Regions from separate parts of the Metabacillus sp. B2-18 genome, predicted to be linked through region 3. Evidence: riboswitches for the same ligand, from Rfam matches in the RefSeq annotation. Region 3 holds a riboswitch; each other region holds the start of a gene.
What was found. Region 3 has a riboswitch for cyclic di-GMP ahead of LPC09_RS22890 (hypothetical protein). Riboswitches for the same ligand answer to the same signal wherever they lie in the genome.
Positions count from the first base shown of each region.

Region 1: another riboswitch for cyclic di-GMP. It lies ahead of LPC09_RS17180 (anti-repressor SinI family protein); the one in region 3 lies ahead of LPC09_RS22890 (hypothetical protein).
Region 2: another riboswitch for cyclic di-GMP. It lies ahead of LPC09_RS24090 (amidase); the one in region 3 lies ahead of LPC09_RS22890 (hypothetical protein).

Region 1 is NZ_CP088245.1:3,377,226-3,384,773, reverse strand. Features, by position in the region: gene istA (IS21 family transposase) at 1-1,431, shown strand, start outside; gene istB (IS21-like element helper ATPase IstB) at 1,433-2,191, shown strand; gene LPC09_RS17205 (hypothetical protein) at 2,487-3,941, shown strand; gene LPC09_RS17200 (helix-turn-helix domain-containing protein) at 3,973-4,311, shown strand; gene LPC09_RS17195 (tyrosine-protein phosphatase) at 4,431-5,210, shown strand; gene LPC09_RS17190 (DUF5658 family protein) at 5,403-5,705, shown strand; gene LPC09_RS17185 (helix-turn-helix domain-containing protein) at 5,794-6,129, opposite strand; gene LPC09_RS17180 (anti-repressor SinI family protein) at 6,229-6,375, opposite strand; cyclic di-GMP riboswitch class I at 6,407-6,490, opposite strand; gene LPC09_RS17175 (YqhG family protein) at 6,857-7,548, opposite strand, start outside.
Region 2 is NZ_CP088245.1:4,813,277-4,820,824, forward strand. Features, by position in the region: gene LPC09_RS24075 (DNA-directed RNA polymerase subunit beta) at 1-244, opposite strand, end outside; gene LPC09_RS24080 (flagellar hook-basal body protein) at 257-1,096, opposite strand; gene LPC09_RS24085 (flagellar hook-basal body protein) at 1,113-1,946, opposite strand; cyclic di-GMP riboswitch class I at 2,148-2,237, shown strand; gene LPC09_RS24090 (amidase) at 2,278-3,171, shown strand; gene LPC09_RS24095 (hypothetical protein) at 3,377-3,553, opposite strand; gene LPC09_RS24100 (rod shape-determining protein) at 4,104-5,105, opposite strand; gene spoIIID (sporulation transcriptional regulator SpoIIID) at 5,262-5,537, opposite strand; partial or broken gene LPC09_RS24110 (sodium:solute symporter family protein) at 6,318-7,548, opposite strand, start outside.
Region 3 is NZ_CP088245.1:4,555,078-4,562,625, reverse strand. Features, by position in the region: gene LPC09_RS22895 (MBL fold metallo-hydrolase) at 1-1,147, opposite strand, end outside; cyclic di-GMP riboswitch class I at 1,420-1,504, shown strand; gene LPC09_RS22890 (hypothetical protein) at 1,578-1,805, shown strand; gene LPC09_RS22885 (Hsp70 family protein) at 2,006-3,529, shown strand; gene LPC09_RS22880 (Hsp70 family protein) at 3,542-5,131, shown strand; gene grpE (nucleotide exchange factor GrpE) at 5,144-6,229, shown strand; gene LPC09_RS22870 (Hsp70 family protein) at 6,219-7,548, shown strand, end outside.

The DNA.
Region 1 (7,548 bases), 1.2 Mb from region 3:
AGAAACACCGTTAGTAAATACTTAAAACAAAATGTAGCTCCTACAACCATTCAACGCCAAAAGGTCTATGGTACAAAGCAGTATTCTGATGAAACAAAGCGAGTATTGCCGATTATCGATCAATGGCTTGAGGAAGATCTAAAGAGCTGGGGAAAACAAAAACATACAGCTGCGAGAATCTTCAATCGACTAGAAGACGAGTATGATTTCAAAGGTTCCGCATCCAATATTCGAAAAATCGTTGCCAAACGTAAAAAGAAACTACAGGAAGTCTTCATTCCACTTGATTTTCAACTCGGCCACCAATTCCAATTCGACTGGGGAGAGGCGGACATTATTCTACAGGGTCGAACGCAACGTGTTTACCTCTTTTGCATTCAGCTTTCGGCAAGCCGCCTACGATTTGTAAGAGCTTATCTAAATGAAAAACAAGAAGCTTTCTTAGATGGTTTTGTTCATGCGTTTGAGTTTTTTGGAGGCGTTCCAACTGAAGGACTCTTCGATAATTTAAAAACAGCTGTACTTAAAATTCTTCAGGGGCGTGATCGCCTCGAACAAGAATCTTTTATCGCTCTCCAGGCTCATTATTTATTCAAAGCAGAATTTTGTAATGTACGATCTGGAAACGAAAAAGGACGCATTGAAGGGACAGTAGGTTATATAAGAAGAAATGCCCTTGTACCTAAACCAGAAGTCCAATCGTTAGAGGAATTAAATGAATACCTTTCAGAATGGTGCCTACAAGAGGCTGATAGACGAATGGTACCTTACTCAAAAGAAACAGTTTTAGCTATGTGGGAAAAGGAGAAACAACAGCTTCACCCATTGCCAGAGAACCGTTTTGAGGCGTGTAGGCTTGTTTCATGCCAAGTAAATAAAACATCTTTAATAACCGTTGATACCAACCAATACTCTGTTCCATGTAGCTATGTCGGTCAAGCTGTGTGGGCAAAAATTTTTGTGGATCGTGTGATCGTTGTGGCTCAAAATCAAGTGATCGCGGAACATTCTCGTTCCTATGAGAGAAATCAAATGGTTACCGTTTTAGATCATTATCTAGAAGCTCTATTAAAGAAACCACGTGCTGTCAGAGATGCCCGTGCCTTTCAATCTTCTAAAGTACCAGAAGTGTTCAGGCGTTTCCATCAAAAGATGCGTGAACAAGAAGGTGCTGCAGGAGATCGAAAGTTTATTCGTCTACTCCTTCTCCATCGGGAGATAGGAATGGAGAAACTCACGCAAGCTTTACAACAGGCGGAACAAACGCAGATATTTAGGTATGAAGTGGTTCATGAAATAATTCAAAAACTGACAAACGCAAACGTCAAAATCCATGACCTTTCGAAAGAGAAAACGCCTACTAATCTAGTAGATTATAAAGTTAAAAAATCGAATGTAGCTCAATATGGACAATTAACAGGAGGTCAGTAAGATGACAACAGAATTACTAGTGGATCATTTAACCAAGCAGCTTAGAATGCCTACCATTCACAAACAGTATCGCTCTCTCGCAAGAGAAGCTGAAGAACGTAACCTTAGCTATGAAGAGTATTTGTTAGCCTTACTTGAAGTAGAGATAGAAATGAGAGATGAAAATCAAAAACAGAGGCGACTAAAACAAGCAAACTTTCCAGTCCAGAAAACCTTGGATACCTATGATTTCAGTTTAATGCCTAGTCTAAATCGAAATCGTTTTTTAACACTAGCTAAAGGTGAATTCGTTGAGAAAAAGGAAAACATTCTCTTTCTCGGAAATAGTGGTACTGGAAAGACCCATCTAGCTACAGGACTCGGTATTGAGATGATAAAGAATGGTTATAAAACCAAGTTCATTACAGCGTCTAAATTAGTAGAAGAATTACTGATGGCGAATGACGAGCATAAACTCGGTGCTTTAGAAAAGAAGTGGCTCAAATTTGATGTGATCATCGTAGATGAGCTAGGGTATGTACCTTTTTCAAAAATTGGATCAGAGCTCCTATTTCAATTTTTCTCAAGTAGGTATGAACGTGCAAGCGTTATTATTACTACCAATCTTGAATTTACGGAGTGGACTAGTCTTTTCGGAGATGAAAAAATGACAGCTGCCCTTCTCGATCGACTCACCCATCGATCACACATCCACTTACTGAACGGAGAATCCTATCGATTTAGACAAAGTATGAAACAAAATGGAGAAACTAAAGCATAACCAGGAGTGAACGCGAGGTGTTTGGAGGTCTTGCCCCTCCTCGGGGCAAGACCTCCAAACACCCAATCCCTCCCAGTAATGGGGGCTAGAAATGATAAAGTGGCTCACTTTTGAAGTGATCACTCTGGCTCAAATTAATATTGACAAAAACAACTACCTTTCTAGCTAATCATTCAGTTTGACTGTGTAAGAAATCAGGGGATTTTTGAAATTATGTTAAATGATAAAAATTTTAATAGAAATTTGCAGCTTTTCAATTGAAAATGGCTATCCTAAATAAAGAGGAGGTAAGCGAGTGTCCCAATTGACGATTGATATGAAAGGAGAAAGTAATCAATATGAAACTTCAATCTATTTGCTTTTTCTTTTGTTACATACTGTTCTCTTTTGCTTAATTGCAAATTTGCATGAGGTGAAATTAACCTATACTATTCTAATATTATCTAGCTTGCTTTTTTCCTTGTTTACCATATTTTATTTAAACAAGCCTGTGTATCTTCTTTATCATTTAGTATTTTGTATTGTCTTTCAGAATATATTAATAGGATTGGGTAATAACTTTACAGATTATCAAGATAACGGTAGCAACATAAAGCTTCTTTTAGTTTATAAAGAACTATTTGCAAGTATTGTTCTTGTCTTACTTTTTTTAAAATATAAGAATAATATTAAACTTTTAAGTTTTGAAAAGGTTATTTATCCTTTGTTTCTAGTTATCGCCTTAAGTTTTGTTCTTTCAAGTAGTCCAACATTAGAAAGTAAACTTTTTTATTTAAGGCAATTTACAATTCTATTTATTAGCTACTTTATTGGCAGGTTGATCTATTATGGATTAAAGAATAATTTACAAGATTTATATAAGTTAATTAAATTTATCATTGCACTAGGTGTTTTTACTGTTTTCATAGGCTTTATTTTCAATTTATTTGACTTGGATTCATATATTTGGAATGAATGGATGAATATCGACATTGTTCTACAAGCAAAGGGTGTACAGGGGGGATTACCTAATTGGAGTACACCACTAGGTAATTTTGTTGTACCTAGGATGTTTTCAATATTCTATGATGTTATAAACTTCAGTTATTTTATTTTAGTAGCACTGTGCTGTTCTTTAATGTTAAAAAGGAATAATTCACTTATTTTTATCAGGGCTTTTTTATTGCTCGGACTTTTTCTTACATTAGGTAAAGGGGCTTTAGGTATATACAGCATAGTTCTTGTTTGGGTGTTTTTTCTTTACTCAATCAAATTAAAGCCTAAAATTTTTATTTTACCTTTATTAATTGTTTTAACTGTCTGTTTTATCGTTGCTTATAATATTGATTTTAGGTCAAGTGCTATTGTCCATTTTAATGGTTTTATTTTACCTTTAATATCTTCTTATGAGTATCCCCTTGGTAATGGGGTTGGTGCTGGTGGGATTTACTATGCAATGTTATCAGGAATTTCAGCATGGGATCTTTCTCATTTAGGAACAGAAAGTTTCTTTGGCTCTTTAATATATCAGCTTGGATATCCAGGGTTAGTGCTATACTTAATATTTTTCATCGGGTGTATAAACTTCCTTTTGAAAAATGCTTATAATAATGAAATTAATTACCTATTAATTGTTTTATCTGGAATACTATTTGCTACATTCATCATTTCTCTATTTCAAGAGGCAACTTTAGGGATAAATTATACAGGAATACTAACAATTATTATTGGATATACAGTATCGCGTATATTAGAACCTAAACTGCTTTAACAAAATAGGATAACAAAAAGGAGGTAACTCAATGCTAGGTACATCTATTAAAAAGTTAAGGGAAAGTAGAAATATGACCCTTTCTCAATTATCAAAAAAGACAGATATATCGAAATCTTACTTAAGCAATATCGAGAGAAACATTCAAGAAAACCCCTCTATCGGGATTCTATTAAAAATTGCAATTGCACTTGAGGTAGATCTTCAGAGATTTTTAGAATCCAATAATTCATCCGATATTTCCACTAAAACAGATATTGAATTAACGCAAAATGTAACTATAGATATTATGAATAAAATGCTCGAACAAAACAAAAAAAATTTTCAAATACTAGAAGAAATAAAGAATCTTATTGAAAGCAGCCGGTAGTTTGATAAAAATAAACTAATTATAGTTATACTATTTTTGACTTACTTAGACACCGTTGTAAAATGGGATACTTAGTAGTTTTTTGTATTTATATTTTTTAATGAATTGAGGTGATTTAGTTGATAGATATTCATTGTCATATTTTAGCAGATGCAGATGATGGTGCCAATAATATAGAAGAAAGTATTAAAATGGCTAAGGTAGCAGTGAATGAAGGAATTACGAAAATCATTGCAACACCACATCATAAAAATGGGAGATATGAGAATGATAGGGAAAAGATTTTGAATAAAATTGACCAACTTCAGGGTGAACTACAGAAGGAAAAAATAAATATCGAAATTCTCCCTGGACAGGAAATTCGTATATATGGAGAGATAGTGGAAGATTTAGAGAAGGGTGAGCTTCTAACAATTGGTGATAACTCTTCATATATGCTTATTGAGCTTCCCCATTATCATGTTCCAAGGTATACATATAGATTACTTTATGATCTTCAAGTAAATGGAATTATACCAGTTATAGTTCATCCCGAAAGAAACCATGAAATACTTGAAAAGCCAGATCTTTTATATAAACTGATAAAGGATGGGGCTTTGTCACAAATAACTGCTGCTAGTATTACCGGAATGTTTGGAAAAAGAGTGAAAAAACTAAGTTTTGAACTTATAGATCATAATCTCACACACTTTATTGCCTCAGATGCACATAATACTACAATGCGTTCATTTCATTTGCGGGATGCTTATGATGCAATTGAGAAACAAATAGGTGTGGAGACAAAATTTATTCTTCAAGAAAATGCAAATTTAGTTTGTAATAATAGAATGGTTTATAAGGAAATGCCAGAAAAGGTAAAAAACAATAAAATAATTAGCTTTTTCACAAATAGAATGTAATTAATTAGGTCGGTCAATAAGCCAGAGGAATTAAATATAATATAAAGTTGAATATGTAATGAACAAAAAAGTGCTCGGTTAAATTATTTCGACTTTAGTATAAGGGGGACCGATAGTGGAGATACTTACATGCACAAATTCCCTATTTAGTTTGGAGAATATAAAGATTCCTTAGATCTAGGAGGTACTATATTGAAGTATGTTTTCTTGTATCTTGCATTATTAAACATAGTGGATGGAATTCTTACTTATATAGGGTTAACCATGAACATTATTGATGAAGCAAATCCAGTTATGAAATCTTTGTTCATTATGAAACCTATGTATTTTATCGTTTTTAAGTTTACTTTATCAATTTTACTGAGTTTAATTGTATACCTATCGTTAGATATAGTTAATAATAAGGGAGTGTTTTTATTAACTACGTTTGCTGCTCTTCTGTATTCATTTGTTATGTTATTACATGGTGCATGGATTTTAGATTATTTTAGTTAATAGATAGGTATATTTTAAATGGAATATTTTACTTTTACTAAGTAGAAAAGACATAATTTAAAGCTAAAAGTAAGCTATTAATTATGCCTCATTTATCAAGATCATTCTGAAGTCTCCACTTGTTAAACTCCAAAAACTCTTTAAACTGTTCTTTAGACACACCGGATTTCATAGCATCTTGAACAAGTTTAGTCCATTCTAAGTCAAGTTCTTCGGGATCTGTTTCGTTTTGTTCATTTAAAAGTGTATTTACCGGTACACCGAGTACAGATGACACTTTCTCCAAGAACTGAACAGAAGGATTTGACTGGAGATTGCGCTCAATCGAACTTAAATATGATTTTGCAACTCCTGCTCGTTCTGCTAGTTCTGATAGTGATAGGTTTTTTTGGGTTCTATATTTTTTTATTCGTGGGCCAATCACGTCAAAGTCACCTTCCTTTAATAATGCTATTATAACATATAAAGAAGGATTTTGTTTGATATGGAGAACGGTTTTCTAAAAAAATTCTGTGAGAAAGAGTTAAGTAGTTGGATTTCCTTTTTTAATAAAGAAATCTTTTATTTCTTCTACACTTATACCAATCTCAAGTGCCTCTAAAATTAATTTGACCCATTCATGGTCAAGCTGCCTGTCTTTAATCAGGTTATGTATCGTTTCGTTATTCAACTATCTCATCCTCCTAAAATACTCTTGTATTCCAGGCAGTCCAGCCATCATAGTTTTAAACTTTAGACCTGTGACTTTGCGTCCCTATTTTTCAATAGGTTTGCCCTTGAACTGATTATATTATTACTAAAGAAATAATCTTTTTGTGCGAAAGTCCTTAGTTTATGTCTGTCTTATTAACTATTCATATTATAAAAGGGAATTTTTAGGAAGTGTGCAGAATGATGTCGATGACAAAAATTTTCTTGTGTATTTTGAGTTTTTAACATTTATGTAATATAAGATGGGTATATATGCCTGTAAATTACGTAGGGGAATTAGAAAAGTGAGTTTTTCTGAAGTTTTGTTAACAAAACTTTAATGAACATAGCTCCAAGCAAATATTCATTTTGTCGAACTATATTTTAATTTTGGAGGATATAGTAGAAGTAACTAGACACAAAAGAATGACAATCGCACTAAGATTGCCATTCTCCTTACTCTATTTAAATATCCCCTGCGGCGTCAAATAAAAAATCCCACCATTCTGAACCGAAATATTTATCTGCGGCTCATAAAGCTCCCTCAATGCTTCCTTCTCCACCTCATAACAATCAGGCTTCTCATCCATATCTTCATAAAAATGATCCAAAAGCTTTAAATCTTCATTCCATCTTTCCCTCGCTTTATCCGCCCAGGAATGATCTTGTTCATGAATAGATTGCATAATAAACTGTTCAATCCGTTTAATTCCACTTTGTGGCTTAATCAAAGGTGTCATCGTAAAACAGAGATCCGGAATCTTCGGTGTTAGCTCTAATTTCTCTAGCTTATCTTGAAAGTTTTCTACTAAAGTCCCACTAACCAAATGCAACCCAATAGAGTAAAGCTGATCCTTTTTCATATCACATTGATAGGAAACCATAATGTTAACACCAATCCAAGGGTGTAATGGGATGTTTCCACCCGGTTCTTTGACCTGCTCAAAAAGTCGGATATAGCTTCCTAAATTTGTTGTCGAACGAAAAATTTGGTGAAGGCGGGGGGCACCGAAGTGCATGACCTCGCCCTTAAGATCGCTTGGTGCTTGATTTTGATCTGTGATGAGAGTGAGCTTCATCGGGTTTGGAATACCGTTTGTTTTTTCAAGGTAATGCCAGTAGAAAGGGCGGTTCATTAATTCCTTGTCCATTT
Region 2 (7,548 bases), 260 kb from region 3:
ACTTTTCAAGGGCATCCTTTGGTTCGCCACTACCAATGACTCCGTAGCCGACGATAAGTCCAGCGATTGTGCTTACAACCATAAGAATTAAAACAAGCAGAACCCTCACCCAAATAGGGAGTAATCGAACTCGAACAATCACCTTTTGACGACCTTCTTCATGAATCTCTTGTTCTTTTTTAGACTTTTTAGCCTTTTTCACTTCTTCTCGACTGATCGGTTTCGTCGTTTCTTTAGCTACCAATAGACTAAACTCCTATCTTACGCCGTTTATTAATCCCAGCATTTGGTCACCAAGTGTAACCGATTTTGCATTCATCTGATAGGAACGCTGTGAGATTAATAAATCGGTCATTTCCTTGGATAAGTCAACATTGGACATTTCAAGTGCCCCTTGCTCCATTGCAACATCACCGCGCAGCTCACCTTCTAGAAACGTTAACACTTCATTTAACGGAATGTCACCTAAATCCTTTAATCCATAACGGTTGTTTCCGTTTTGAATTAACATTTGCGGGCGATCTACTTGGACAACACCGAGCTGAAATTCTTGTGGTGCTTCTGTTTGGTCATTTTGAACGGTTGAAATCGTACCATCATTAGAAATAACGATTTTTTGAAAATCATCATTAAAACGAATCGGATTTTGATTTTCATCAAGAACAGGACTTCCATCAGAAGCTGTTAACAATAATTGATTTGTTCCATCATTTGTTGGTGATAAGTATAATGCACCATCTCTTGTATAATTAATCTCCCCGTTTACGTCAATTTGTAGAAATTGATTTGGAAGAGTAAAGGCAATATCAAGCTCTCTGCTTGTCTGTTTAATGTTTCCTTGTGTAAAAACAAGGCTGCTGTTAAGCATAGCTCCTGTTCCCTGTCTAATTCCTAATTCCCTGCCAAAACGTTGCTCTGCAATTTCCTCAGCAGCGTTGGGCTGGTTATTGAATTGTTGACGTACCAGCTCAGAGAAAGAAGTTTCTGTTCTTTTATAGCTTTGTGTATCAATATTAGCCATGTTGTGGCCGATTTGATCAAGCTGCTTTTGAAGCTGACTCATCGTATTCGTCGCTGTTATCATTGAGCGTAGCATTTACTAGTACCCCCTATTATATGCGGCCAATTTCGTTCGCGGCCTTGTCCATACTTTTATCATAAGCTTGTAATACCTTTTGATTCGCTTCAAACGAACGGTACGCTGTCATCATATCTGTATACGTACGTCCAACATCTACTGTTGAAGTTTCTAAATAATTTTGTCTTAGATTATATTGAATGTTATCGTTGTTTACTGCAGTTGGCAGTTCTTCATTATTGAAAGTACGGAATAAACCATTACCTTCTTTTACAAGGTTACGAACATCCGCTTCAAAACGAACATCAATTTGTGCTACGAACTCTCCATCCGCAATTACTTCTCCATCAGGCGTTACTTGGAATTCGCTAGATTGAATGGAGATTGGCTGGCCTGTTGTAGATAGTACTGGATTTCCTCCAGAAGTTAGGATCCCGTTATTATCTAGTGTAAAGTGACCGTTACGAGTATAACGCTCTTCACCTGCTTGGTTTTGAACGGCAAAAAACAAAGCACCTTTTACATTCGTTTCTGCGTTTAAGGGAATAATTTCTTCTAAAAGCGCTACATCCGTGTACAAGCCAGTTTCTTTAAGACCGCCTTGTGAAAAAGTGCTTTGTAATTCTTGAACGTAAGCACCTGTGTTAATCGAACCAATCGGTGTGATTTGACCAAAACTTGAACCATTTGTTGTTGGTACTGATTTATTTTCCATTCTATTTAAAAGCATTTCGGGAAATGCGCGGACACTTGCTTGATCCGCTTTATAACCAGCTGTATTGGCATTTGCCATATTATTTGAAAGCATTTCAGTACGTCTTTGCTGTGCAAGCATTCCTGCTGTTGCTGTATATAAACCTCTTAACATCTGTACACCCACCTTAGTCACATAGTTGTTACCGTACAAATGAATTCTTTTCGACAGAATTCCCTATCATTTATTATAAAGGACATTGGCAGTTTTCTCATTACATTTTTTCATAAATTACCTGTTATATTTTAGGGGAAAATAATGATAGGAACCCACTCCTATATTTTTTTACCGGACAAGCCCTTATACTTAAGAAAAATCTGAAAAAGGCAAACTTGTTGAAAAACAAGGACGCAAAGCTATGGGCCTACCCAATGTTCAACATTGCAAGGCTGCCAAGCTGCCAGGCTCCTTTTTGAGCCATGGGGCTATTGAAAAGGAGAGGCTAATGATGAAAATAAAGGTTGTAGTTCTGACATTACTATTCTTACTAGGATCTCAACTAGGAGGTCTAGCTTTGAATCATAAAGCACAAGCTGAGGGTCTGTCGCCGGGCTATTCAACATGGCTCTGGGATACGAGTAAAATTGTAAATGACCGCGAAGTTACATTACAGTTTTTAGAAGCAAAGCAAGTATCACACGTGTTTTTGCAGATTGACCGTAGTATTGATGTTACCTATTATCACACTTTTATTAGCGAAGCTGCGAAGCTAGGTATGGATGTTTACGCGTTAGATGGTGCACCTAACTGGGGTGCTAACAATAAAGCATTTTTGAACTTTTTAAATTGGGTAAGTGGTTATCAAAATGGGGCAGCTACTGGTCAGAAGTTCGCCGGAATTCACCTTGATATTGAGCCTTATTTAACAGAGCAATGGACAACAAACTATGGGGCTGCTGTTCTTAAATACCAAGGAGCGATTTTAGCTGCCGCTAATACTGCATCTGGTTTAGGCATCAGTCTTGCAGTTGACATTCCGTTTTGGTTTGATGAAATGAACTTCCGTAACAAACACGGAAAAGGCAATCTAGCCGAATGGGCGTTAAAAAATACAGACGAAGTGACCATTATGGCCTACCGTGACAAAGCCGTTGGCCCAAATGGCATTATTGAATTAGTGAAATATGAGATGGATCTCGCTGTGTTGCTTAATAAAGATGTAACGATCGCAGTTGAGACGATGAATCTCGGTATTAGTGACGGATTTTTAACGTTTTTCGAAGAAGGTCAGGCGGAAATGAATAATCAGCTGGGGCTTGTTTTAGAGCAATATCAGGGTTATTCCAGTTTTGGTGGGTTTGCTGTGCATCATGTTGGTAGTTGGATGGAGTTGAAGTAGGGGATTGGATTGGAGTTGGGTTTTGGCGTGAATTTACTTGGTGAATTCATGCTTTTTTTATGGAGTTTTTTGGGGGGCGTGGATTTTTGGGGTGGGTTTTCTTAATAGGTATGATTAAGACTAATTTGCTCATATTTTGCTCTTGGTTTCGTCTTCGTGGCGCGATGATGACCATCTTCCTCTTGTTTTGCTCTTGGATTGGTCTTCATGGCCACGATGATGACCATCTTTCTCTTGTTTTACTCTTAGATTGGTCTTCATGGCCACGATGATACCATCTTCTTCTTGTTTTACTCTTGGATTGGTCTTCATGGCCACGATGATGACCATCTTCCTCTTGTTTTACTCTTGGATTTGTCTTCATGGACGCGATGATGACCATCTTCCTCTTTTCTTACTCTTGGTTTGGTCTTCATGACCGCGATGATGACCATCTTCCTCTTGTTTTACTCTTGGTTTGGTCTTCATGGACGCGATGATGACCATCTTCCTCTTGTCTTACTCTTGGTTTGGTCTTCATGACCAAAATGATGACCATCTTCCTCTAATTCCACTCCCTAATTGGTCTTCATAACTTGGATGAAAACCATCTTCTTCTTTTTTAGCTCTTGGATTGGTCTTCATAACTAATGAACGACATTTCTCTCTTCCTCAGATCTTTTTTGTCGTTCTCTCCACGATGAACGACACTACTCTCTTCACCGCTCCTGTTTTGTCGTTCATACCCCGATGAACGACACTACTCTCTTCCACCGCTCCTGTTTTGTCGTTCATAATCCCGATGAACGACACTACACTCTCCCCTGCTCCTAACCAATCATCATCCCAATATAAATATTTCTACCTAACCTACCCCAGCAAAAAAGCCTCATAAAACTAACAATATAAACAAGACAAAAAAAGAGCCTGTACACACAGGCTCAAAAGCTTACTTATCCGAATTTTTTGCGTGGAAGTTTGTCCATGTTGTCAAGCATAATTCCTGTTCCGATTGCTACACAATCCATTGGTGATTCCGCAACTAGTACAGGGACTTTTAGTTCTTCTGCTAGTAGCTGATCAAGGCCGTTTAGAAGGGCTCCGCCACCTGTTAAGATCACGCCGCGGTCGATAATGTCGGCTGATAGTTCTGGAGGAGTGCGTTCTAATACACTCTTAGCAGCTTGTACAATCGCAGCAACTGGTTCACGAAGTGCTGATTCTACTTCGGTTGAATTTACTGTAATTGTGCGAGGTAATCCTGTCACCATATCACGTCCACGAATATTAATTTCTTCATAACGTGCGCCTGGGAATACCGTTGCAACATTGATTTTAATATCTTCAGCTGTACGTTCACCGATTAGAAGCTTGTACTCTCTTTTAATATATTGCAGGATTTCATTATCAAACTTGTCCCCTGCCATTTTAATAGAAGAGGCGGTGACAATATCGCCCATTGATAACACAGCGACATCAGTTGTACCACCGCCTATATCTACTACCATGTTTCCATAAGGTTGGAAGATGTCCATACCGGCACCAATGGCCGCTACTTTTGGTTCTTCCTCTAGGAATACATTTTTTCCACCGCTTTTTTCAGCAGCTTCTTTAATGGCTTTTTGCTCAACAGATGTAATATTCGTTGGGCAGCAAATTAACATGCGTGGTTTTGAAAATAATCCTTTTACATTTAACTTATTGATAAAATGCTTTAACATTGCTTCTGTTACTTCAAAGTCTGCGATGACGCCATCTTTTAATGGGCGAATGGCAACAATATTCCCAGGAGTACGTCCTACCATACGTCTTGCTTCTTCACCAACGGCAAGAACCTTTCCGGAATTCTTGTCTAACGCAACAACGGAAGGTTCATTTAGAACAATTCCTTTACCCTTAACATGAATCAGTACATTTGCCGTACCAAGATCTATACCAATATCCCTCGCGAACATTCTATCTATATCCTCCTTGCAAATCTCATTCCCGTGATTAGTTTAACCTAATTAAATATTGTATCATAAAATCGCAAAAATAGTATGATTTTGTAAAATAATTTCAAGTATTTATGTAGGAATATGTCGATTATGAAAGATGTAGATAGAATGTGCTTATTTCACTGGTTCTTCTTCTAAAATCTCGTCCTTCTTGTACTTAAGCTTTGTTGCTTCTCCACCACGCAAATGTCTAATTGATTTATGGTAATCTAGTATCTCCTTTACCTCATTCGCAAGATCAGGGTTAATTTCAGGTAACCTTTCTGTTAAATCCTTATGGACGGTACTTTTGGAAACTCCAAACTCCTTCGCAATAACGCGAACTGTTTTCTTTGTCTCCACGATATACTTCCCAATCTTGATTGTGCGTTCTTTGATGTAATCGTGCACACCACTCTACCTCCCTAATATGGATGTGAGAAGTGTGAAATGAGACTCGCATACAAAAGTCACTTTGGCTGAATTTCTCTTAGATGATCGTATGATGTCTCTATTACAGCGATTATAAATTACACTCACGATCCCTCACCTCAAACACTCTCTTTGAATAGGTTTGTAAACATTTTATTAGCTTGGATTAAGATATATGCAAGAAAACTCAAGTGGGACAAGGGATTCTTTGAATTTTTTTCAAAAACACCCGTTTAGGACAGGAAATCTGAGGGTTTGGAGGTTGTTTTTTTGAATCTGATTTTTTTCCGGGGTGAAAGGAAATAGTAGCTGGGTGAATTATTTCCCGAGAAATTTGTCGATGTTTGAGAGCGATCGCGAGGTATAAGAAAAACACACTCTAATAGTGTATTAGGGAGGTTGAGAAATTATTTCTATTTTTGAAGATTTTTTTGATTTTCTGGATGTAAAATTGGGAGTACGTGGCGGTGGGTTTTTAATGCCTTTTAGGGGCCCTGTTACATTATTGTTTATGTGACTACCCTCTATATCCTATATATCACTCCACCACTCCTCTAAAGCTCTTGAGTGATGCCTAGCAGCATCAAATTCGATCAACAAGTTATGCATATGTGAAACATTGTGAAACAAGAAATTTCGGGGAGTGACAGGCACCAAAAAACCCGAACCAACTTCTGATTCGGGCGTGTGAAACATTATGTGAAACAAGAAAACTCGGGAAGTGACAGGCACCACCAAAACTCCGCGGACCGGCCCCCTCTAGTCCATCCAGACCTCCCCATCTTTGTAAGTCATCTGCTCAGGGTAGCGCAGGTTGAGTACTTCTTCTTGTGTTTTGATGGATGGTGCTTTTGTTGAGAGTGATACGATTACGTTTGTTAGGATGGCTGCTGTGGCGCCGAAGATTCCTGCGCCGGTGTCGATGATGCCTGCGATGGTGAAGCCGCCGTATTTGCTGGCGAAGATGTAGATAAGTGTGACGGCAAGACCGACGAGCATTCCAGAGATGACTCCTGGTGTGTTAGAGCGTTTCCACCATACTCCGATTAAGAGAGCTGGGAAGAAGGTTCCTGATGCGAGAGCGAAGGCCCAGGCAACGATTTGCGTGATAGCTCCTGGTGGGTTTAAGGCGATAAGACCCGCGAATAAAGTTGCAATAACAATGGACCAACGTGCTACTGATAGACGGTTCTTTTCTGATGCGTTTGGCTTCATAACTCGATAGTAAATGTCGTGTGCAAATGAAGATGAGATCGCAATCATTAGTCCACCTGCAGTTGAAAGGGCAGCAGCCATTGCACCAGCTGCAACTAAGCCGATAACGAACATCCCTAGGTTCGCAATTTCAGGTGTTGCCATAACGACGATATCATTTGAAATGATTAGTTCACTCCATTGAAGAACTCCATCTCAATTGCCGTCTGCAAGCTGGAGCTTTCCAGTGTTGACCCATGATGTTGTCCATGCTGGTAATTCAGATAGCTTTTGTCCTGCTACTTGTGTCATTAAAATGAAGCGAGAAAATGCTGCGTATGCCGGAGCAGATAAATATAAAAGTCCGATAAACAAAATCGCCCATGCTCCTGACCATCTTGCTGCTTTCATCGTTGAAACGGTATAGAAACGAACGATTACGTGTGGAAGACCAGCTGTTCCTGCCATTAATGTGAACATAAGGGCTAAGAACTGCCATTTCGTTCCGTTTGTAAATGGTGCGAAATATTCAGAGATTCCTAGCTGACGATCAAGCTCACCCATTTCCTCTACAATTTTTCCGTAGGATAACCATGGTGCTGGGTTTCCAGTGATTTGCAGTGACATGAAAATAACCGGGATTAAGTAAGCAATAATCAAGATGATATACTGTGCAACCTGTGTCCATGTGATTCCTTTCATCCCACCAAATGCAGCATAAAAGGCAATAAGCACAACCCCAATCATCGTTCCTAGCTTTGCATCAATTTCAAACAGCCGCCCGATAACAACCCCT
Region 3 (7,548 bases):
ATAACGTACTGTCACCTTGTCCAACATCAATGAAATGAGCTTCAAAAAGTCCTACACCTGAAAAGTCTTGAGGATTTCTAAGGTCTCCTTCTAAGCTTTCAAGATCTGTTTTAATAATAGAAGGAAGTGCTTTGTAGCCACCTGTATCCTTTATTTCATCTGCTCTATTTTTCAAACGATCTAACACTTTAAACTTAGAATCAATTTCACTAGTTTGACCGCTCTCAATTAAGTCAACGATCACGTACATTAAACGAAGCTGTGAAACCTCGTAGATCGTGCGTTCAACTGCAACTTTGGCTGGTGTAATATATTTTTCATTCAATGCTGAACGATTATTTGGACCTGAAACTTGTCCAATCTTTAATTCTGTTATGCGTAACTGCTTTGTAAATTGATCATATAGGAAGTCAACCTCATATATATCGCCACTATTTATTGCCACATTATATGTTGCAAGCAAGTGAGTAAGAAGATTTCCTTGGTGGTTAGCCTCAGTAGCACGTAATGATTTATTCACTCCACTTGGGAGCTGTTGATATCCACCAGCATCTTTAATTTCATCAGCTCGATCCTTTAAACGCTCAAGCATTTCTGTATTAGAAATAGCTTGCCCAATGTTCCCATTTCCAACATTTGCACTAATAACACTTAACAAACGGTACTGAGAAACTTCATAAATTGTTCTTTCAATCGCAATTTTTGAAGGTCTTATATACTGCTCATTTAAGCTTGAGCGATTAGATGAACCAGATACCTTCCCAATCTTTGATTCTACTAATTTTAATTGCTTCGTAAAAGCATCATATAGTCCATTTATTTTCGCGATATCTCCGCTGTTAATTGCCTGATGATAAGCTGATAATTTGGAATTGAGGATCTTACCTTGATTTACAGCATCTTGGTAAGCTACATTGCTCATATTTGTTGTAGGTGTGTTTGTAGTTGGAGTAGGGACCTTAACAATCTCACCATTTCTGTGATAGTGATATTCACCGGTTTCTAAGCCGTGCTGTGAACAGTTTGTACGACAAGTATGACCACCGTTAGAATCCAAACCTCCTGGAGATGCATTCGTTACAACTGGAGCTAATAATAATGTTGTACCTAGTAGTAGTGTGTTTACTAGTTTTCTCTTTAGTGTCAAAAGAATACCCCCTTATTTGATATCCATGGTCTATGGTAAAGGAAAAGAAATGGGATTTCCAGGGGGGATTATTGGAAATGAGACAAAGGGCCTGGTTCTGTGGCCCGTTATTTGTCCACCTTTGGAAAAAGAATAATGGGACAGTGAACCTGTCCCTATGGCAGTGCAGAAAAAGTCGAAAAAGTCACAAAGTTCTTTTTAAGGGTGTAGAGATTTTGGTATAATATAACTAGAGTCAATATCGGTATTTATAACTTTATAACTAGTAAATAATAAGAAAAAGGCAAACTTACTGAAAGGTGAGGACGCAAAGCTATGAGTCTAAGGCATTAGTGCTATGATCGTCAAGCTGCCATGAGCGTTAGGAAACACTATGGCAAATTTGAACCATAGTGTTTTTCTTTTTTATATAAAAATGAGGGGATAAACTATGCATATCATTATTATTGTTCTTGCTATTTTATTGACAATTTGGCCAGCAATAAAAATCATTAACGGAATTTTCAAAATAGGATTTGCTCTTTTCTCAGGTATTTTTAATACATTTGGAAAACTGTTAATTATCGGGCTTGTTCTTCTTGGGATTATTATGACATTTCCGTGGGGGATGATTCCTGGAGTGATACTATTTATTGTACTAAAGGCAGTAAAAAGCTAGTTGTTTTTATAGACTTTACTTTTTAAAAAAACCATATAATTCCCATAACTTACTTAAATATCAAAAAAATAAACCGATAATAATAAGTAGTTAGACCTAATATAAGCAGTATAGGTTAGAAAAATTCAAATTTAATTAATCTAGTAGATTCCCTATATTTATAGGTTTATTTCATAACTTCAAAATAAAGGAGCAATAGCATGGGTACAGCGATTGGAATTGATTTAGGCACAAGTAACTCAGCAGTAGCAGTTTATCGGAGAGGAAAAGTAGAAACCATTCCAGTAGATGGACGTAAAACAATGCCATCTGTTATTTCATATAAAGACAATGGCCAAATTCTTGTTGGAAATGCGGCAAAGGCACGACTTTATATTGATCCTCTAAACAGTATTGCTTCTTCCAAAAGATTCATAGGAAACAGAGACAAAGTGTATCACGTTCACAATAGAACCGTAACACCAGTTGATGTAGCGAAAAACATCCTTGAAAAAATTAGAGTTGAAGCAAGTAAGTACATAGGGGAAGAGGTTAAGGATGCCGTTATTACAATCCCAGCTTATTTCACTGATGAGCAACGTGAAGCAACAAGAAAAGCAGGAGAAATGGCAGGACTAAATGTTCTACGACTGCTGTCTGAACCAACTGCAGCGGCTATTGCTTATGGCCTGGATAAAGAACGCAACCAAACAATTATGGTGTATGACCTTGGTGGTGGAACATTTGACGTTTCTATTCTTAAAGTTGAAAACAACAACTTCCGCGTTGTGGCAGTTGATGGTGACAGCATGCTCGGTGGCGATGACTTCGATGAGGCGATCACAGAGTACTTAATGAAGAAGCTAAATGTATCAGGAAGTGTAAAAAATAGCAACAACGGATCTACTGCAATTCAGCAATTAAAAGAGGCTGTTGAGGAATTGAAAAAGGAATTATCAGAAAGCGATTTTGCTGATATTACAATTCCTGATATTTTTGGCACTCATTTAGATGAAGAAGTGGATATTCACACATTCAACCAACTCACTCAGTCTTTATTGGATCGTACAATTGATAAAATTCAAGAAGTACTTAAGGCAGCAGGGCTAACCAAAAATGATATTAGCCGAGTGATTCTCGTTGGTGGCTCGACAAGAATGAGAGCCGTTCAGGAGGTAGTGGCTAAACAGATCAAACAACCGTACATTGCAGATAATATTGATGAGATTGTTGCACAAGGCGCTGCGATTATGGCAGCTAATCTTTCTGCCCCTGATTTAGATTCGACACCAGTTCCAATTGAAGTAGAAGAGGTTACCTCACACTCGATTGGTATTGGGTTAATTGAAATGGAAACTAATGAGTTTAAAGTCTTTCACTTAATTAACAAAAATACAAAGTTGCCTTGTACAGGTGCTGAAATCTGCTTTACAATTCAACCTTATCAAAAAGAACTTCGGTTACAAGTGTATCGAACGGAATCAAGAATTCCGACTGATGAATCAAAAATTGGAGAGTTAACTTTAAAAATACACAAACCTCAAGCACAAGAAGTAATTGCTGTCGCTTTGTTTGAAATAGATCAAAGTGGAATCTTAACCTTCTCTAGTGCTGAGGTTGGAAGAGAATCATTAATTTTCCGTTCATATCAAGAAGATGGGAATTTAGATATTCCATTAATTGAGTCAATGCTTCATAGCGGTGATCTAAGACCAGTAAAAGTTGTTATAAACACTAATAAATAGGGGGAGTCAAAATTGGCAATTACAGAAAAAAACAGTCCATATATTCTAGGTATTGACCTTGGTACATCAAACTCGGCTGTATCTATTTACCGAAAAGGTAAGCCACATATGATCAAATTAGGGAAAGAACTAACACTTCCATCTGTTGTTAGCTTTCGTTCGGAGGATAATATCCAAGTCGGAGAAACAGCGAAAAGCCGTATCTTAATTGACCCAGAAAACACAGTTTCCTTTATTAAACGTGAAATGGGAACAGAATGGAGCCGTGAATTTTTCGGAGAGGTATATCGTCCAGAAGATATTTCGGCTGAAATTTTATCAAAGCTTCGTGAATATGTCATTAACCAAGAAGAAATCGATTTAAAAGGAACACCTGTTTATTCTGTCATCTGTGTTCCAGCAAACTTTGATGATAACAAAAAGCGTGCAACAAGAGAAGCAGCTGAATTAGCTGGTTTAAATGTTACGTACTTGCTAGAAGAGCCTGTTGCAGCTGCGATTGCATACGGAATGGAAGTGGGACGTAATCAAACAATCATGGTGTATGACCTTGGTGGAGGTACGTTTGACGTCTCAATTCTAAAGGTTGATAGTGTTTCCGAAGATTCTCCAGCTAAATTTACAATTCTAGCAAAAGAGGGAGATCCTCAGCTTGGTGGCTACGACATTGATCAAGCCATCATGAAGCTAGTAAATGATGATTTTAAAGAAAAAAGCAAGATTGATATATTCGACCTTGTTGCAGACCAAGGTGTGTCAGCAACAGATTTATTAGCGGCTCAGCAGCAGTTACAAGAAGCTTGTGAGCAAGCGAAAAAGGAATTATCTGAAGTAGACTTTGCAGCGATTGAAATTTCTAACTTAATTAAAGATGAGTTCGGAAACATTCACAATGTTGAATATGAGTTAACTCGTGATGATTTTGATGCAGCAATTGAGCCATTAATCAATCAAACAATGGATACGATGAAAAAAGCACTTGAAAATGCAAAGCTAACAACGAACGATATTTCCCGTGTTATTTTAGTTGGCGGATCTTCACGTATTCCATTAGTTAGTACAAAAATTAAAGAAATCTTAAATAAAGAGCCATACTCAAATATCGACCCTGATACAGTTGTGGCGCAGGGTGCCGCTGTATTTGGTGCAAGCCTTGGAGTTCCAACTGACAAATTGGAAGAAACAAATGAGGCTGAAAAAGAAGATCAACTAGATACTGAGATTGAAATGAATAACATTGTTACACATCATCTTGGTATTGAAATTCGTGGTGGACGCTTTAACGCAATCATTGAAAAAGGTGTTGAGCTAACAAACGAGCAGCCGACTGTTTCAAGTGAAAAAGTTTATAGCACTCCTGAAGATAATATGACAGAAATGCGTATTACAGTTTTCCAAACACCAGAGCTTGTTGAAAGTGTTGGTGACGAAAAATGCATTTGTATTGGTGAATTTTTCTTAACAGGTATTCCGCCAGCACCAAAAGGAAAGCACCGCATTTATGTTAATTTCACAGTAAACCAGCAAAATGAAGTGATTGTTTCGGCACGATTAGATGGTGAAGACAGTATCGCAAGTGAAATTACGATAAAAAGAGATTAGGAGTTTTAGATAATGTCAGAATTTAAAGATACATTGAAGAGTTTTGGAAAAACCCAGACTGATTATCAAGAAAAGGCAAACTCCTTAGACAAATGGAAAAATCAATTCCAAGGGCTTGAAACAGAAGTAACGAAACTTATGTCCTTTTTCGAACAAAAATATGAAGAATCAGCTGTAGACGATGACTTTTCAGAGGACGTTAAAGCAAAGCTTGAAAATCGCAGAGACGGAATCCGTTTGTCTGTGAAAAGTGCAAGCCGCCTTTTACGTAGGCTGAATCCTGAAAAGCCACTTGAAACGGAAATAGATGAGTTTATTAATGATGAAGTCATGAGAGAGAAGCTGATGTTTTCAGAACAGCAAGAAGCTAGTGTAGAACCCGAAGAGGCTGTCACGGAAACAATAGCACAGGAAAGTGATATTGTAACAGCGAACGAAGACCCGACCGAAGAAGGGGCAGAGATTGCTCCTTCACATGATGAAGAGGTTCTTGAAGAAGCTGCTGAAGCTGAAGAAGCAAACACAATCACGAATGAGGACCAGCAGATTGAATTACAAGAACAAGTAACTGTTCAACAACAAGACCAGAGTATTCAAGCAAAAATCGAACTCTTAAAAGAGGCGATTGAGAACAATCAACATGTGTTAGATCAACTCGATGAGCATAATCAAGCAGCACAAAAACGTTTCCTAACATTCATCGAAAAAGGTGTTGCACCTGTGTTGGATGGTCTTTTCAGTGGAGATAAATACGGAAAAGAACTTCTGGAGCAACTAAGCTCAGAGAATAGCGCAGATTGTGAAAAAGTTGAAAAATGGCTTGAAATCTATCAAATCCTAATGAATGAAATTAAACGACTTTTTGATATGTTTTCAATTGAGTATTTCAGCCCGGAAATCGGTGAGTCATTTAATGAATTAAAGCATGAGCCTATTGGGGTTGTGGAAGATCCTGCATTTCAAGATGAGCAAATCAAAGAAGTTGTGAGATATGGTTTAACTTTTATAAAAGAAGAATTTGATATTCGACCTGCACAGGTGATTGTTGTGAAAAATAAACAAGTTGTTGAGCAAAGAGGGAATGAAGATGAGGTTTGATAACGAAAAGAAGCCGGCACTCGGAATTGACTTAGGAACAACCTATTCCGCAATTGCAAGGTGGACGGAGAAAGGACCTAAGGTATATCAAACAAAGGGTGGAGATTATACACTGCCCTCTGTTGTTTACTTTGATGAACGCCAAGAAAAGCCGTTAGTTGGTAACCAAGCGTTGAAGCGTGCTTTCATTGATCCTGAAAACGCGATTATCGGTGTAAAACGAATGATGGATGATGGAGCGCAAAGTATTCGCCTGGGAGATAAAGAGTACACGCCGATTGAAATCTCATCAATGATATTACGAGATATTTATGAATATGCGGAAAAAACAACACCTGGATTTGATCCAACGGGTGTCGTAGTAACAGTTCCTTACTATTTTACAGCCCTGCAATGTACAAATACATCTGAAGCTGCCTCTTTAGCTGGATTGAATGTACTCGGAATTATTCAAGAACCTGTGGCCGCAGCTCTTGCCTATGGTATTCATGAAGAAGAAGCATTAAACGATGAGATTATCATGGTGTTTGACTTAGGTGGAGGAACCTTTGACTTAACCATCTTCCGATTAACAAATAGTAAGGAGAAACTTACGTTTGAAGTGCTTGCTACTGGTGGAGATGATCGTCTTGGTGGACTTGATTTTGACAAAGCGTTGGCTGAGTTAATAAAAGAAAAATCTCAATTGAATTTCTCAGGAGTTTCTAAAGAAGATGAAATAAAAGCCACTGCTTTATTAATGGAAGCAGCAAAGGAAACAAAGGAAATTTTATCGTATGAAGATTTTGCTGACATTATTAAGCCGAACATTCTTCCAAGTCAGCATATTGAGCTTGAGATCGAGCGTTCTGAATTTGAGGACAGCATTGAAAGCTATTTTGCAAAAATGGACATGATCATTGATAGTGTCATTGAAAAGGCGTCACTTTCTAAAAAGGATATAGACAGAGTTGTTAAAGTCGGAGGATCAAGCAGAATTCCGAAGATTGATGAGCTTCTTTCGCAAAAAATTGGCAATGCCAAAACGTACGGAAATATTGACCCAGATCTATGTGTTGCACAAGGAGCTAGTGTTTATGCAGCGTTTTTAGATGAGCGAATTGGCTGGTCAAAGGAAATCGAAATTAAAACCGCAACAGCTCATGCATTAGGTGTTGGGTTAAGTGATGGCAGGTTCAGTGTGTTAATTCCAAGTAACCGTCGTACTCCATGTGAAGCAACCCGGGTATTTACAACGAACACAGATAATTGTGAAGAACTTGATATTGATTTATATCAAGGCTCCTCCAAGTTTATCAAAAACAACAAGCGAATTGGTC